Peribacillus simplex NBRC 15720 = DSM 1321: one gene and its partner. The protein of the gene in region 2 binds, or shares a complex with, the protein of the main gene of each other region. Links are inferred from orthologs where the notes say so. Each region holds a gene or a part of one and is shown on either strand. Other genes may lie near its edges.

Region 1 (7,799 bases), 1.8 Mb from region 2 along the record:
TTCCTCCGCATTCGAATAATTTTTAGCTGCTAATCAATATAAAATACCCTTATTTGGTATAAAATAGTAAAATAGAGAGGTAAATGAACCTCAATCAAGAGGGTTGTTCACTTGTTTATCATTTGAATTTAGGGGGTAAAGATTTCCATTATTACTTTATCCGATCGTACAGTTTCACTTTTTTTAAAAACAGGTCGGTGTCAGGGGGGGAACGGATGAAAAGAAATCATACGATGATGCAATTTTTCGAGTGGCATCTAGAGGCAGATGGTTCTCATTGGGACAGATTGAAATATGCAGCCTCCAAGTTGAAGGATATAGGAATCGACTGCGTTTGGCTTCCGCCAGTTACCAAAGGGCAATCCGTTGGGGATAATGGATATGGAATATATGACGGATACGATTTGGGGGAATTTGACCAAAAAGGAACAGTTCGTACCAAATACGGGACCAAAGATGAATTGCTGCAAGCAATAGACACCTGTCATAACTACGGACTTTGTGTTTATATCGATTTAGTCATGAACCATAAAGCAGGTGCTGACGGAACCGAAAAATTTGAAGTCATTGAAGTTAATCCAGACAACCGTATGGAAGATATCTCAAAACCATTTGAAATGGAAGGCTGGACAAAATTCGATTTTCCAGGCCGTAAAAATAAATACTCTGATTTTAAGTGGAACCATAATCATTTTAATGGCACAGACTATGATGCCGAAAACGACAAAATGAGCGTATATCGAATCACAGGCGAAAATAAGCACTGGAATCAGCATGTCATCGATGAATTCGGAAACTATGATTATTTAATGTTTGCCAACATCGATTACAGCCTTCCAGAAGTTCGTCAGGAAATGATTAGTTGGGGAAAATGGATGGTTGATACGTTAAAGTGTGATGGTTTTCGTTTGGACGCCGTTAAACATATCGATTATGAATTCATCAATGAATTTCTCCAAGAACTCATTCCTTATACAAAGGAACATTTCTTCATGGTCGGCGAATTTTGGAAGGCGGATGTTAAAGCTTGTCAAACATACTTAGAGCAAACCAATCATGACCTCAACTTGTTCGATGTTTCCCTGCATTATAAATTTCATGAGGCCTCAAAAGCAGGGACAGACTTCGACCTCTCAACCATCTTTGATGATACCCTCGTCCAAACTAATCCGGCACAGGCCGTCACTTTTGTCGACAACCATGACTCCCAGCCTCATGAATCACTGGAATCTTGGGTAAAGGACTGGTTTAAACCATCGGCATATGCACTTACCTTGCTGAGACTTTGCGGTTATCCTTGTGTCTTTTACGGGGACTATTATGGAATCGGCGGACCTTCTCCGGTGCCTGGGAAAAAGGATATTCTAGATCGCCTATTATATGCTAGGTATGAAAAAGCTTACGGAGAACAGACGGACTACTTTGATGATCCAAATACGATAGGCTGGGTCCGGCACGGAGTTAAAGAGCTAGAAGGCTCGGGGTGTGCCGTCATTATCTCGAATGGAGATCACAACAGTGAAAAAAGGATGTTCGTCGGTGAACATCGGGCTGGTGAAATCTGGATTGATTTAACTTGTCATAGAGATGACCACATTACCATTGAAGAGGATGGTTTCGCGACCTTTCCCGTTCATGGGAAAAGCGTTTCCGTATGGGCCTTGAATAATCCACTCTAAAAAGAGATAGCAAAGCACGGCATGTCTTTTGTAGATATGCTGTTCTTTGCTGATGACACCTCCCTTGAAGATCTGGAGATATATCTGTACGTCACCTGAAGCAAGATAATTTTTCCATTTCAATCAATCATGGTAAGATAAGGGAAAAAGGAGTTGAAGGAAAAGTGAAAAATGAAATCATTGAAAGATTCACTTCTTATGTGAAAGTGGATACCCAATCGAATGAGGAAAATCCCTCATGCCCCTCTACACCCGGACAGTTGACCTTGGCAAATGCATTGGTCAAGGAACTTCAATCCATTGGGATGAATGATGTGACAATTGATCAGAACGGATATGTCATGGCAACCTTGCCTGCCAATTCAAATAAGGATGTCCCGACAATCGGATTCTTGGCCCATGTCGATACAGCAACGGATTTCACTGGAAAAGATGTAAAACCGCAAATCGTTGACAACTATGATGGCAAAGATCTTACTTTACATGAAAAATTGGAGGTCATTCTTTCACCTGATGATTTTCCTTCACTTAAGAACTATAAAGGGCATACCTTGATTACAACGGATGGGACAACCCTGTTGGGAGCAGATAATAAGGCTGGAATTGCCGAAATCATGACTGCCATGGATTATTTGATACAGCATCCGGAAATCAAGCATGGAAAAATCCGTGTTGCTTTTACTCCCGATGAAGAAATCGGCAGGGGCCCCCATAAGTTTGATGTAGATGCTTTTGATGCCCAATTTGCCTACACCGTGGACGGCGGTCCACTTGGAGAACTTGAATATGAGAGCTTCAATGCAGCATCGGCCAAAATCCTGATCAAAGGGACGAATATTCACCCTGGTACGGCTAAAGGAAAAATGGTGAACTCGGCGAAAATCGCCATGGAATTCCATGATAAGCTCCCAGTGGCAGAAGCACCGGAATATACGGAGGGTTACGAAGGCTTTTATCATCTGCTTTCATTTAACGGTGATGTGGAAGAGACCAAGCTTTCATACATCATCAGGGATTTCGACCGCCAGAAGTTTAATGAGCGCAAGGAATATCTAACAAAAGTGATCGAAGATTTAAAAGAAAAATATGGGCACAACCGTATCCAGCTTGAATTAAAGGATCAATACTTCAACATGAAGGAAAAAATTGAGCCCGTGAAGGAAATCGTGAATATTGCCCATGAAGCAATGGAGAAACTCGACATACAACCGAAAATCTCACCAATACGCGGTGGTACGGACGGATCTCAATTATCGTATATGGGCCTGCCAACACCCAACATCTTTACGGGCGGGGAGAACTTTCATGGCAAATATGAATTTATTTCCGTCGATAATATGATCCTGGCCACTAAGGTGATCGTTGGCATTGCATCGCTTTTTGAAGAAAAAGCAAAGTAAGCTATACGTGTCTATTGAAAAACCCCCAGACTCCAAGTCTGGGGGTTTTCATCAAATATCAAGCACGTGTCCAGTGACGGTGCTTGGCAATTGCCTCGATAAAGGCAGAACCACTATTTTTATCCGTAACAGCTACAATGCCTGCGGCTGGATCATTGGAAACGATGCCTGCCTTCGACAAGATCTCGGCTCCCTCAATTCCCGCACCAATCGCTTTGAAATGATTGTAGGCTTCATCAACAAAGTAAATTGGTTCCTTGGATGCCTTCAGGGCATCGGCACTCTCCTGGCCTCCTGTCACATATACAGCATCGAAAAGTACCGAATCGGCTGTCAGGAATGTCTGATTCACCTCAACCTGCTGTCCTTCAGAACTTGTAATCACTCCACGATTATTACTGATGATTTCAGCGGTTATACCTGCCGATTTAAATGATTCCAAAACTTGATTAACCTCTGAGCCGTTAAAACCATCTGCAGCCAAGATTGCCACTTTTCTTGTTGCCGCCGTGTTCACTTTCATTTGCTCCTGGCTTAAGGCCGGAGAAGCCAAATCCATTTTGACCTCACTCTTGTTGGCTGGAGGATTCACTCCCACTCCAATAGCTATCGTTTTAGCCAGTTCGACATCTACATTGCTGAACATATCGACAATTTGCTGCTGAACGGCCTTACTTTTCACTTTTCCCACTTCAAAGTGGAAAGCCTGAATAATATGCTCCTTCTCCACTTCCGTCATGCTATTCCAAAATAGTTTAGCTTGGCTGTAATGATCCTTGAAGCTTTCACTCCGCTGACGGACTTTCCTGCCATCGACTTTTTCCTGGTAATGTGCATAGCTGCCTTCCTCTTCCGAAGCAGGTTCTGGAGAGTTACCTGCAAGGGAATTTTTATGGTAGCTGACCGGCCCTGGATTTATTGACATTCGGTGCATGCCATCGCGTTGATTATTATGAACGGGGGCAACCGTCCTATTAATCGGTAGCTCATGGAAGTTCGGTCCTCCTAATCGGGATAGCTGGGTATCGGTGTATGAGAATAAACGTCCCTGAAGCAGCGGATCATTTGAAAAATCAATACCCGGTACAACATGCCCCGGATGGAAAGCTATCTGTTCCGTCTCTGCAAAAAAGTTATCCGTATTTTGGTTCAAAACCATTTTTCCGATTATTTTCACCGGAATTTGTTCTTCCGGCCATAGTTTAGTAGGATCGAGGATATCAAAATCGAATTTGAATTCATCTTCTTCCTTAATCATTTGCACGCCAAATTCAAATTCAGGATAATTTCCGGTATCTATCGCTTCCCACAGATCTTGGCGGTGAAAATCAGGATTCTTCCCTGCAATTTTCTGTGCCTCATCCCAAACAAGGGATTTAACTCCCAGTACAGGCTTCCAATGGAATTTAACGAAATGGGACACGCCTTGTTCATTTACAAAACGGAATGTGTGGACACCAAAACCTTCCATCATCCGGAAGCTTCTCGGTATGGCCCTATCAGAAAGATGCCACATGATCATATGAGCCGTTTCTTCATTGTTGGCGACGAAATCCCAAAAAGTATCATGGGCAGACGCAGCCTGAGGTATTTCATTATGAGGCTCCGGTTTAACCGCATGGATTAAATCCGGGAACTTAATGGCATCCTGAATAAAAAATACCGGAATATTATTTCCGACCAAATCATAGTTTCCTTCCTCAGTATAAAACTTTGTAGAAAACCCTCTTACATCACGGACCGAGTCTGCCGATCCGCGGGAACCTGCTACCGTGGAATAACGAACGAATACTGGTGTCTTGACTGAAGGGTCTTGAAGAAACTTGGCTTTTGTAAATTCGCCCATCGGTTCATATACCTGAAAATATCCATGTGCTCCAGATCCACGGGCATGGACAATCCGCTCAGGAATACGCTCATGGTCAAAATGAGTCATTTTTTCACGGAAATGAAAATCCTCCATTAAAGTTGGACCACGGGTTCCCGCTTTCAAAGAATGCTCATCCTCAGAAATACGCAAACCTTGGTTAGTCGTCATCTTTTTCCCATTATCGTCCACTCGATATTGATCCAACTGTCGCTGCTTACTTTGCTCATCGATTCTTCCGCTTTCATTTTCTTTCGTCATTCCACTCATTCCCCTCCATGTCTAAGAATTCAGATTAAATCGTGTTGTATGTATTTACTTTATTCGAAATAATTGCGTTATCCTTCCTCATATACCACTCTATTTTGACGGATAAACAGAATTCAGAAAAAGAATCCCACATCCTCATAAAACAAAAAAGTGATTCCAGTGCGGACGGATTATTTCGGGGGGAGGTCGAATTATCTTGGTTTAGGTCGAATTATTTCCGGGTGGGTCGAGTTATCCTGGTGTAGGTCGAATTATTTCCGGAGAGGTCGAATTATCTTGGTGTAAGTCGAATTATTTCCGGGGAGGTCGAATTATTCTCGTCCCTAGTTTTAAAACACTGGGGACGAGAATAAAACAAATAAAAAAAGAAGCGAAAAGACCAATTTTCGGTCTTCCCGCTTCTTTTTATTCAACATCTTTAGTTCTTAAAGGCCTCTGAAACCTTCAAAAGTTTGCCTTTTACTTTCGTATTTTTCATCACTTTCAAGACAAGCGGTCCTTTTTCATTCAATATTTCCACATAAGAAACATTATCCTGGATCGTAATGATCCCGATGTCCTCTGCATTCACTCCATCAATCTTTGCGATGGTTCCGACAAAATCCACAGCCCTGATTTTCTTTTTCTTGCCGCCATTAAAATACAGCTTCATGATTTGTTTATTCAATTGTTCACTTTTATCTTTTTTGATCTTTGGACGAGCTTCCAGTTTCGCTTCGAATTCCATTTTTTTATTGGAGACTTCCTCTTTTGAAGGAACAGTCATCTTAGGGATTTCAAAACCGATATAGCCTTGAATCTCAGTAAGGAATTTGTCTTCGTACGGCGTCACAAAAGTAATGGCTTTTCCTTTTTTGCCGGCACGGCCCGTTCTTCCTGTCCGATGTACGTAACTTTCCTTTTCCAATGGCAGGTCATAGTTAATCACATGAGTTATATTGTCGATGTCAATTCCACGTGCAGCAACATCTGTCGCAACCAAATAGCGGAATTCACCTCTTCTGAATTCATTCATCACCGCAAGGCGATCTTCCTGAAGCATGCCGCCGTGAATCATATCACACGGATATTCCAGTTCCAGCAGCTGTTCGCATACTTGGTCTACCCTATCTTTCGTCCGACAGAAAATGATGCAGCTATCGGGGTTTTCCGTGATGGTGACGTCTCTAAGCAGGGAAAACTTATCATCTTCTTTCACTTCGATAAGAGCATGTTCAATTTTCTCCGTCGTTAAGCCCTTTGCTTTGATTTCAATATCCAAAGGATCTTTCATATATTGCTTGCATAGCTTTTTTATACTTTCAGGTAACGTAGCAGAGAACAGCATGGTTACTCTATCTTTCGGAAGCTCTTTAATAATCGCTTCCACTTGTTCAATGAAGCCCATATTCAGCATTTCATCCGCTTCATCAATAACTAAATGAGTTAAGCGTTCCAAGGCGAATGTCCCTTTCTCGATATGATCCAGAACACGCCCCGGGGTTCCAACGACTACATGGCTTTTTTGTTTCAATTCCGCTTTTTGCAGTGCGAATGGATGTTTTCCATAAACCGCAGTAGCCTTTATCCTTTTAAATCTGCCTATATTCGTAATATCTTCTTTTACCTGTACAGCAAGCTCACGTGTCGGTGTTAAAATAAGCGCCTGAGGCTTATTCTCTTCCCAATCGACCATTTCGCAGATCGGTATGCCGAATGAAGCGGTCTTGCCACTTCCTGTTTGGGATTTAACGACAAGATCCCGCTTTTTCAGGGCCACTGGAATCACTTCACGCTGTACTTCGGTTGGACGTTGATATCCCAAGCTTTCTAATGCCCTTACAATTTCTTCGCTTAATGTATAATCAGTAAAATTTAATTCATTCATATAACAGCCTCTTTTGTTGTTTAGTATGTTGCTTTATTGTTTCCATAATCGTAATTTCCTTATACAAGGTTCTATTATACGCGATATGCACCGATAAACCTTGTAATAACCAAATTCAATTGTCTTATTTCAATATAATGAAACGTCCGTCTTCGTTAAAACAATGGTCATCAGGATATCATGATCTGAGTAAATCAAAATGGACCCTGCTTCTTTCAATATGCTAAAATATGTATGATATATAAGCCGAAATAGGGTGTAGCTTCTAAACCGATGTCCAAAAGGAGTGCTGATTTATGATAATCGTAACGAATAGAATCAGAGTCAAAAAAGGAATGGGTGCAGTCATGGCCCCAGGATTTACTGCACCAGGTCCACTTGATACTACGGAAGGCTTCGTAAAAGTTGAAGTATTATTAACGCAGAATTTGTCGGACCACGATGAACTGAGCGTTAATATGTACTGGGAAAACCTTGATAACTTTACTGCTTGGAGAAATAGCGATGCATTCAAAGCTGCACATAAACGACCTGAGCCAGGTTCCGGTGAAGCAAAAAAGGAATCTCCAATTCTAGGCAGTGAGCTTACAACGTATGAAGTCGCCTCGGTAAAGGAAATAGCTAAATAATAAAATCACGCCAAAAGAGGCCGCGAAATATGCGACCTCTTTTTGTTGTTTTCTTTTAGTGAATTACTGGGCTTCAGCTTTCTTGAT
Region 2 (7,829 bases):
GACAGAAGGCAACCATTTTATCCCGGTCATCAAATTGGACGGATTGAATCAAGTCAGTTCGCTTCGCATCCCATTTAGGAGATGTATTCATACCGAGTTTTTCTAAAAAGGCAGCTGTGAATACAGCTCCTTTAACAGCTTGGCCCACTACATGCGGTGCAAGGAAGAATCCTTGGTACATTTCCTGCAGACTATAAAGCGACGCACCTGCTTCCGCCCCTATTCCTGGTGATGTTAATCGATAAGAACAAGCTTCAACCAAGTCCTTTTTACCAACAATGTAGCCACCGGTTTTCACTATTCCGCCACCGGGGTTTTTAATGAGTGAACCTGCCATTAAATCCGCTCCGACATGACATGGTTCTTGTGTCTCAACAAACTCTCCATAACAGTTGTCCACGAACACGACGATTTCAGGGTTAATGTCTTTTACAAAGGAAATCATTTCGCTTATTTCATCAATCGTAAAGGAAGGTCGTGTAGCATACCCTTTTGACCGTTGTATACCGATCATCTTCGTATTTGGTTGAATGGCTTGTTTGACGGCTTCGAAATCAACGGTTCCAGTTTCCGCTAACGGAACGGCCTTATAACTTATTTGGAAATCACGCAAAGATCCAATACCCGATCCTCGGATACCGACAATTTCTTCCAAAGTATCATACGGCTTTCCAGTTATGTATAACAATTCATCCCCTGGGCGCAATATGCCGAACAGAGCGGTTGAGATGGCGTGTGTGCCAGAAATAATTTGGGGGCGCACCAATCCAGCCTCCGCTCCAAAAACATCTGCATATATCAATTCCAGCGTATCTCGGCCCATATCATCGTATCCATACCCTGTAGTCGGGATGAAATGGGAATCACTCACTCTATGTGCTTGATAACTTTGTAATACACGAAATTGATTTTCTTCAATTCGTTCGTCCACTTGCTTATGTAACGGAGAAATCATTGCTTCCACTTCCTGGGCAATGTTTTTCAACACTTCTCCATTTGTTAACTGCTGATACATCAAAATTCCCCTTTATAATGAATATTTCTCCAGCTGCCCGGTTATTGGATGATCAGCTAGACAAAAACCTTTGCATTCATATCTTTCCGATTCTTCATTAAAGGAGAGAGTGCGCAATATGGTTTCATTTTTCAGCTGTGATAATAGTTTACCCTCACTCGATGGCAGGAAAACATGATACGGGACCATTTCTTCAATCACGTACTTTTCAATTTCTTCCATGATTAGATTCAGGTCTGATTGTTCATAGGCACTGATCATTAATGAAGCACGACTGGCTGACCTGACAAAATCTGCGTGAATCTTATCTTTCTTATTATACAACGTTAGCTGTGGAATGGAAGGGACATCTAAGTCATTTAGTAAATCATGCACCGTTTTCTGATGATTAAAGTAATCTGTACTTGAGGAATCAACCACATGGAGCAATAGATCCGCTTCTTTCACTTCTTCCAGGGTTGAACGGAATGCAGCAATTAAAGATGTCGGCAAATCTTGAATGAATCCAACCGTATCCGTCAGCAGCACGGTAAATCCGCTAGGAAGAATCGCCTTTCGTGTCATGGGATCCAGCGTAGCGAATAACTGGTTCTCTTCGTATGAATTCGCCTCCGTCAGACGGTTGAACAGCGTTGATTTACCTGCGTTCGTGTATCCCACAAGGGCTATTTGAAATGCCTTATTACGTTTCCTTCTATCACGATAGCGTTCACGATGCTTCACTATGCCACTTAATTGTTGCTTGATTTCATCTATTTTCCCACGAATGTGGCGGCGGTCGCTTTCCAGCTTCGTCTCCCCTGGTCCCCTGGTGCCGATTCCGCCTCCAAGCCTGGACATTGCCGTACCCTGTCCGACCAAACGCGGCAATAAATATTGGAGCTGAGCAAGTTCAACTTGCAGCTTCCCTTCTCTGGATCGCGCCCGCTGAGCGAATATATCCAATATTAGCTGTGTCCGGTCAATGATCCTTGCATCCAATTGTTTTGAAAGGTTCCGAATCTGGCTCGGAGATAGTTCATCATTAAAGATAAATAAATCCGGCTCCAGCTCCTCTTCCAGATTCCGAAGTTCCTCCACTTTTCCTTTTCCTATATATGTAGCCGGATCGACACTTTCCCTTTTCTGGCTAATGGTCATTAAAACCTCACCATTCGCCGTCTTCGCCAATGAAGCCAGCTCATCGAGTGAATATTCAAAACGTTCATTGGTCTCAGTTGTTTGACACCCAATCAACACGGCCGTTTCCTTAATTGCTTCTTCCAAATCAAATGCACCACCTTCTCGAAGATTTTAGTTAATCATAACAAAAAAATTGAATATATAAAAATTTCCTCAAAACGAAGCTTTTAACCGTTTTAAAAATTCCGATAACATGCTAAAATCAAATTTGGCTTTACTATCAAAATCGAAAAGACATAGAGGGACATTCATATGACATGGGAAGTATTAAGCTTAATAGGTACGATTGCATTCGCTATTAGCGGGACCATCATCGCCATGGAAGAAGAGTATGATATTTTAGGAGTTTATATTTTAGGAATCATAACCGCCTTTGGGGGAGGGGCAATCCGTAATCTGCTGATCGGTGTCCCCGTTTCAGCGTTATGGGATCAAAGTTTCTACTTTGTCATCGCTTTAGTATCCATCACCATCGTTTTCGTTTTTCCTACAAACCTTTCAAAGCACTGGGACAGATGGGGAAACTTCAGTGATGCCATTGGCCTTTCAGCCTTTGCCATCCAAGGGGCTATGTATGCCGTGGAACTTAATCATCCAATAAGCGCCATCATTGTATCAGCTGCATTAACTGGATGCGGCGGCGGGATAATCCGTGACGTGCTGGCCGGAAGAAAGCCATTGGTCTTCAGAAAAGAAATCTATGTAGTATGGGCCATCATTGCAGGCTTGGCTTTAGGCAGTGGTGTATTATCCCAGTCATGGCAGCTTTATTCGCTCTTTGCCGTCATCACGATATTGCGAGTCCTTTCTTACACCAATAATTGGCATCTTCCTAATAAAAAATGGGTGCCTAAAACATAAATTTGAAAAGCCCGCCATCTTGGTGGGCTTTTCCATGTCATTCTTTCTCATCATCCTCGAAAATCAAATCTTGGCTGGTAAGCGTCAGTAAATCGGATTTTTCAAACGAATCCTCCAGTAAAAGCCGCATTGCCTGCGCCCTAATCGACTTTTCAAGTACATTTCGTATATAGCGTCCGTTAGAAAATGAAATAGGCCCCCGGAATGAACGTAATATGATTAGATGTTCTTTTAATTTCCTTTCGGCATCCCGATTCATTAGATACTCCTTTTCCTGTAGCATCAGATCGGCTATTTCCATTAACTGTTCAATCGTATAATCCGGAAAATCAATAACAAGCGGGAACCTGGAATGAAGGCCAGGATTTAGGCTGAGGAAATAATCCATTTCCCTCGAATATCCAGCAAGGATCAAAATGAATTCGTGCTGCCGATCCTCCATATGCTTGACAAGAGTATCTATGGCTTCTTTTCCAAAATCCTTTTCGCCGCCTCTTCCCAAGGAATAGGCTTCATCAATAAATAAGATCCCGCCAATGGCCTTTTTAATTAAATCCCTTGTTTTTTGGGCAGTATGACCAATGTATTCCCCGACCAAATCCGCCCTCTCCGCTTCAATTAAATGCCCTTTCGAAAGTACATTCATTTTTTGAAACAACTTACCGATTAAACGTGCAACCGTTGTTTTCCCTGTTCCGGGATTTCCTTTAAACATCATATGCAGCGCTTGCCTGCCAGTCTTCAGCCCCTTTGCCTCACGTTGTTTATTGATGTAAATCCAGGCATATATCTCTTTTATCATCCGTTTCATTTCTTCCATTCCGACCAGCGATTTCAACTCATCTTCAATCTCTTTCAATGCCACATGCTGGTGGGGGATTTCCTGCACCAAAATTTCTTTTATCGGCAGATCCTTTTGTAGCGCTTTTCTATTTTCCGCATTAAACACAATATTGATTTGCCCGTTATTTTTCATACGGATCGGTTGTTCCAATGCATTCACCTCTCCATCTTGGACCCTAACTCTAACACCACAATTTTCGATTTATGATGGTCATAGGCATATGCTGCATAGCCAAAACAAACCCATCGGAAAATTCGTTTATTTCTTTTCATGATTAAGCCTAATTCCCTTCTTGAAAAGCGACTTATTCTGACAGGATTTTTTCCTTGGAGGATTTGTTACGACAAACTCCATTCCCGTTCACCAATTTATATGGGTTAATGTCATTTCCTGCGGTTTCCCGGAAAATAATCCGTCCCTAAATATATATTCAAAACAGGTACGTAAAATTATCGATTCTTAGAAAAAGAACAGAGAAGTGCATGCAAAAAAAAACAGGTCGCTATAAGCTAAACCTGTTTTTTACATTCATATATATGATTATTCCTTCACTTCGTAATCAATCTGAACATTACGTTGTGGAGCAAATGTAGAGATCGCATGTTTATAGACTAATTGCTGTTTGCCCTCTGATTCAAATAAAACGGTAAAATTATCGAACCCTTTCACTTGTCCTCTAATCTGAAACCCGTTTAATAAAAATACCGTCACATACGTACCATCTTTACGTAATTGATTAAGAAACTGATCTTGAATATTTACTGATTGTTTCATGTATTAGTCCTCCTCTTTTCTCTCTAAATTTATGTATTCGCCTTCACTGAAAAGCTTTCCTGCTATAAATCCAGATATTTCATGTATTTTTTTTGGAAAACCCTCGAGATCGGTCATATCAAACCAAATTACATCCATTTTATTCCGAAACCAGGTCAATTGCCTTTTTGCATATCGACGGGAGTTTTGCTTTAATGTTTCAACCGCTTCATCCAATGAAGCCCTTCCGTCAAAAAAATCATAGATTTCTTTATAGCCTATAGCCTGGATCGATTGGCAATCCCTCAAACCTTTTTCATAAAATGACTCCACCTCTTGAATCAGCCCTTCTTCTACCATTCCATCAACACGTTGATCGATGCGTTGGTATAACTTTTCACGCTCCATTGTCAATCCAATGATGCACGTATCATATTTCAATTCTGTAGGCTGTTCATTCAGCTGCTCACTCATCGTTTTACCAGTACAATGAAAAATCTCAAGTGCCCTGATCACCCTTCTTACATTATTAGGATGAATCCGATTCGCGCTTTCCGGGTCAACGCTGCGTAATTGTTCAAAAACAGGATCAATCCCTAACTCCCTTACCTGTTTTTCGAGGCCCTCTCTATAAACCGGGTCGGATGGTGCCTCCGAAAATTGATAATCATAAATGACCGATTGTATGTATAATCCTGTTCCACCGACGATAATAGGGAGTTTACCTCTGCTTTGGATATCCTCGATACAAGCATTAGCCCGCTCCTGGAACTCTGCCGCACTAAATGGTTCATCAGGGTCTTTAATATCAAGTAAATAATGAGGAATTCCTTCTGTTTCTTCCCGCTTGATTTTTGCAGTCCCAATATCCATCCCCTTATAAACCTGCATGGAGTCTCCGCTAATAATTTCACCATTAAATAACTTTGCCATCTCAATGCTCATCTTTGTCTTGCCAACAGCAGTCGGCCCAATGATAACGAGAAGTTTTCCTTTTTGTTGTTTCACAATCTCACTGCCTTAAATGATTTTTTCCCTATCTTATCATAATCTCGATGAAAGCAGCTAAACATCAACCCATTATGTCCAATTCAGGTACTTTTATTCAACTTTTTCCCCGTAATAATTGTCATCTTTATATCTCTTAGATTGTCAGAGTCTAAAATATTGAAAAATACATTTGAAGCTCACAGCTCCATTTGCGACAATGGAGAAAAAACGTGATTTTTAAATCCCCTTCTCATTGTAGAAGGGGAATATAATCCCGATAATAGAATCGTAAAAAAAGGTATGATTCCTTCTACATTTGAGGAATCATACCTTTTTATCAATTGTGTTTCCTTTGGATCAATTTAGCCAATTTTTCCATTTACGGGTATGACCATCGTAACGGTCGTTTCTTTTTCAGAGGATTGTACATGAATATCTCCATCATATCTGTTCACTAAGTCTTTAACGATGAACAATCCTTGTCCGCGAACTTTGCCCTTTTGTGCCTTTTTGGTTGAAAAACCGCTGGCGAATATATTCTCCAGATCTAATTCTGAAATCATTGGTCCGGTGTTCGTGACCATAAACGTATACTTTTCTTCATCAGCTTTGCAGGCAATATTCATTCGGCGTTCTTGCTCTGACAATTCAATTGTTGCTTCAATAGCATTGTCGATAACATTTGATAATAATTTTATCAAATCGATTGTTTTGACCCGATTGAAGGATTCGGTTGAAACATCAATCTCAATATCGATGTTATAATTCTGAGCCGAGAGCCTTTTAGTCTCTAACAGGACAGATAAGCCCGGATGAATCACATCCAATTTCATCGATTCAATCGAATGCACTTCTTTTGAAAGACCGGTTAAATATTCAAGTGCTTTTGCGTTCTCCTCTAATTTAAGCAGTCCATGTATCACCTGAATATGATTGGAAAAATCATGCCTTAATGAGCGGACTGAAGCAATGAGCGATTGAAATTCTGATTGATACGTATCTTCCGTATCCCCCACTTCACGTGTCAGTTCCTTTTGATACCATTTTTGAATGACAAAAAAGGTAACCAGCAGCATGATAACAAATCCACCATTATAAATAAGAATGGCAATGCTGCTTTTCAATACCTTGCTGTTAATGGCATTAATATCTTCTACGCTCATATCAATGCCCAAAAAACCAACAATGGTGCCATCTTGATTTTTCATTGGCACTCCCACAGTCAAATACTCGCCATATTCCGGATCTTCTAGAATCCCGGTAATAAAGCTTTTCCCTTCATACGCCTGTTTGACCTGCTCCGACGGAACAGTACATACACCACCGATAGGAAAATCCCCTTTATGTTCTTTAGAAAATCCAGTAATCATAGCTTTAGATACTCGCGGATTATCAATCATGATGGTATAAACATATAATGCTCCTATTTTTTCACGGGCATCCTCTAAGTAAGCTTTTATATCCCTATAATCCCGGCTCTTTACTTGGTTATTAAGAAATCGCTGATAGGCTTCTATATCCATCGAGTCGGCAATAGATCTAGCAGCTACCAAGTTTTGATTAGCAACAGATTTTTGTACAGAATTTTTAATGCTTAAATATGTTGAAAACATATTTAGAAGAATGAAAACAATCAATAAAAGAATGGTCAAATAAAGAAATGCCCTTAACTTTTTATTTTTCATAGGATTAAACTTACCTCATCTCTAGCAGCTAAAAGTTAACGAACCTATTCTGAGTTTACTATATAAAGGGACAAAGAAATAGAGATAAATCTAATATTCTCTATCATCCCAGGCATATAATACTATAATTAATCAAGTAATTAACAGATCACCCACTAATTTTCAATCCTTTAACTTTTCATATTTTAATCTACACCAAATCAACTAATAATTATTACCAATAAAACTTTTTATTCCCAAATAGTTAATTATATCAATATAACTTTTTATAAGAAAATGAAAAAAATAAAAGAGTTGTGTTCGGTATTTCCGCTTCAAAAAAATAATTTTACCCTTTATATGAAAATATTACAAGAACATAGAGGTTCCATATGTAAAATCACACCATAATTAATATTTATTGTATTAAATTGCACAAAAATAGCGGACTACTCCTCTTTCAATAGTGCATATTAACTAATTTTTCATTAAGGAAAACATCATTTTAACGAGAAGATTT

The links.
Region 1: the proteins of hfq (region 2) and BS1321_RS12480 are in contact, whole or in part, in a crystal structure (PDB 3VU3), measured with the Escherichia coli proteins. The link is inferred for Peribacillus simplex NBRC 15720 = DSM 1321 from one-to-one orthologs.

What each region holds. Positions count from the first base shown.
Region 1 is NZ_CP017704.1:2,605,947-2,613,745, reverse strand. The notes cover bases 2,673-5,609. They hold BS1321_RS12480 (catalase), read right to left. Parts: upstream 5,208-5,609; coding sequence 3,138-5,207; downstream 2,673-3,137. Other genes in these bases: pepT (peptidase T), read left to right, coding at 2,673-3,079. Also shown: BS1321_RS12490 (alpha-amylase), read left to right, coding at 216-1,679; more of pepT, read left to right, coding at 1,844-2,672; BS1321_RS12475 (DEAD/DEAH box helicase), read right to left, coding at 5,635-7,083; BS1321_RS12470 (heme oxygenase), read left to right, coding at 7,380-7,712; dual-specificity RNA methyltransferase RlmN, read right to left, coding at 7,776-7,799.
Region 2 is NZ_CP017704.1:814,703-822,531, forward strand. What follows is about bases 3,060-6,026. They hold hfq (RNA chaperone Hfq), read right to left. Parts: upstream 4,677-6,026; coding sequence 4,443-4,676; downstream 3,060-4,442. Other genes in these bases: spoVK (stage V sporulation protein K), read right to left, coding at 3,096-4,052; miaA (tRNA (adenosine(37)-N6)-dimethylallyltransferase MiaA), read right to left, coding at 4,680-5,600; BS1321_RS03725 (sensor histidine kinase), read right to left, coding at 6,008-6,026. Outside these bases: BS1321_RS03695 (methionine gamma-lyase family protein), read right to left, coding at 1-1,015; GTPase HflX, read right to left, coding at 1,028-2,281; BS1321_RS03705 (trimeric intracellular cation channel family protein), read left to right, coding at 2,450-3,058; more of BS1321_RS03725, read right to left, coding at 6,027-7,330. UniProt on the Escherichia coli protein: RNA chaperone that binds small regulatory RNA (sRNAs) and mRNAs to facilitate mRNA translational regulation in response to envelope stress, environmental stress and changes in metabolite concentrations.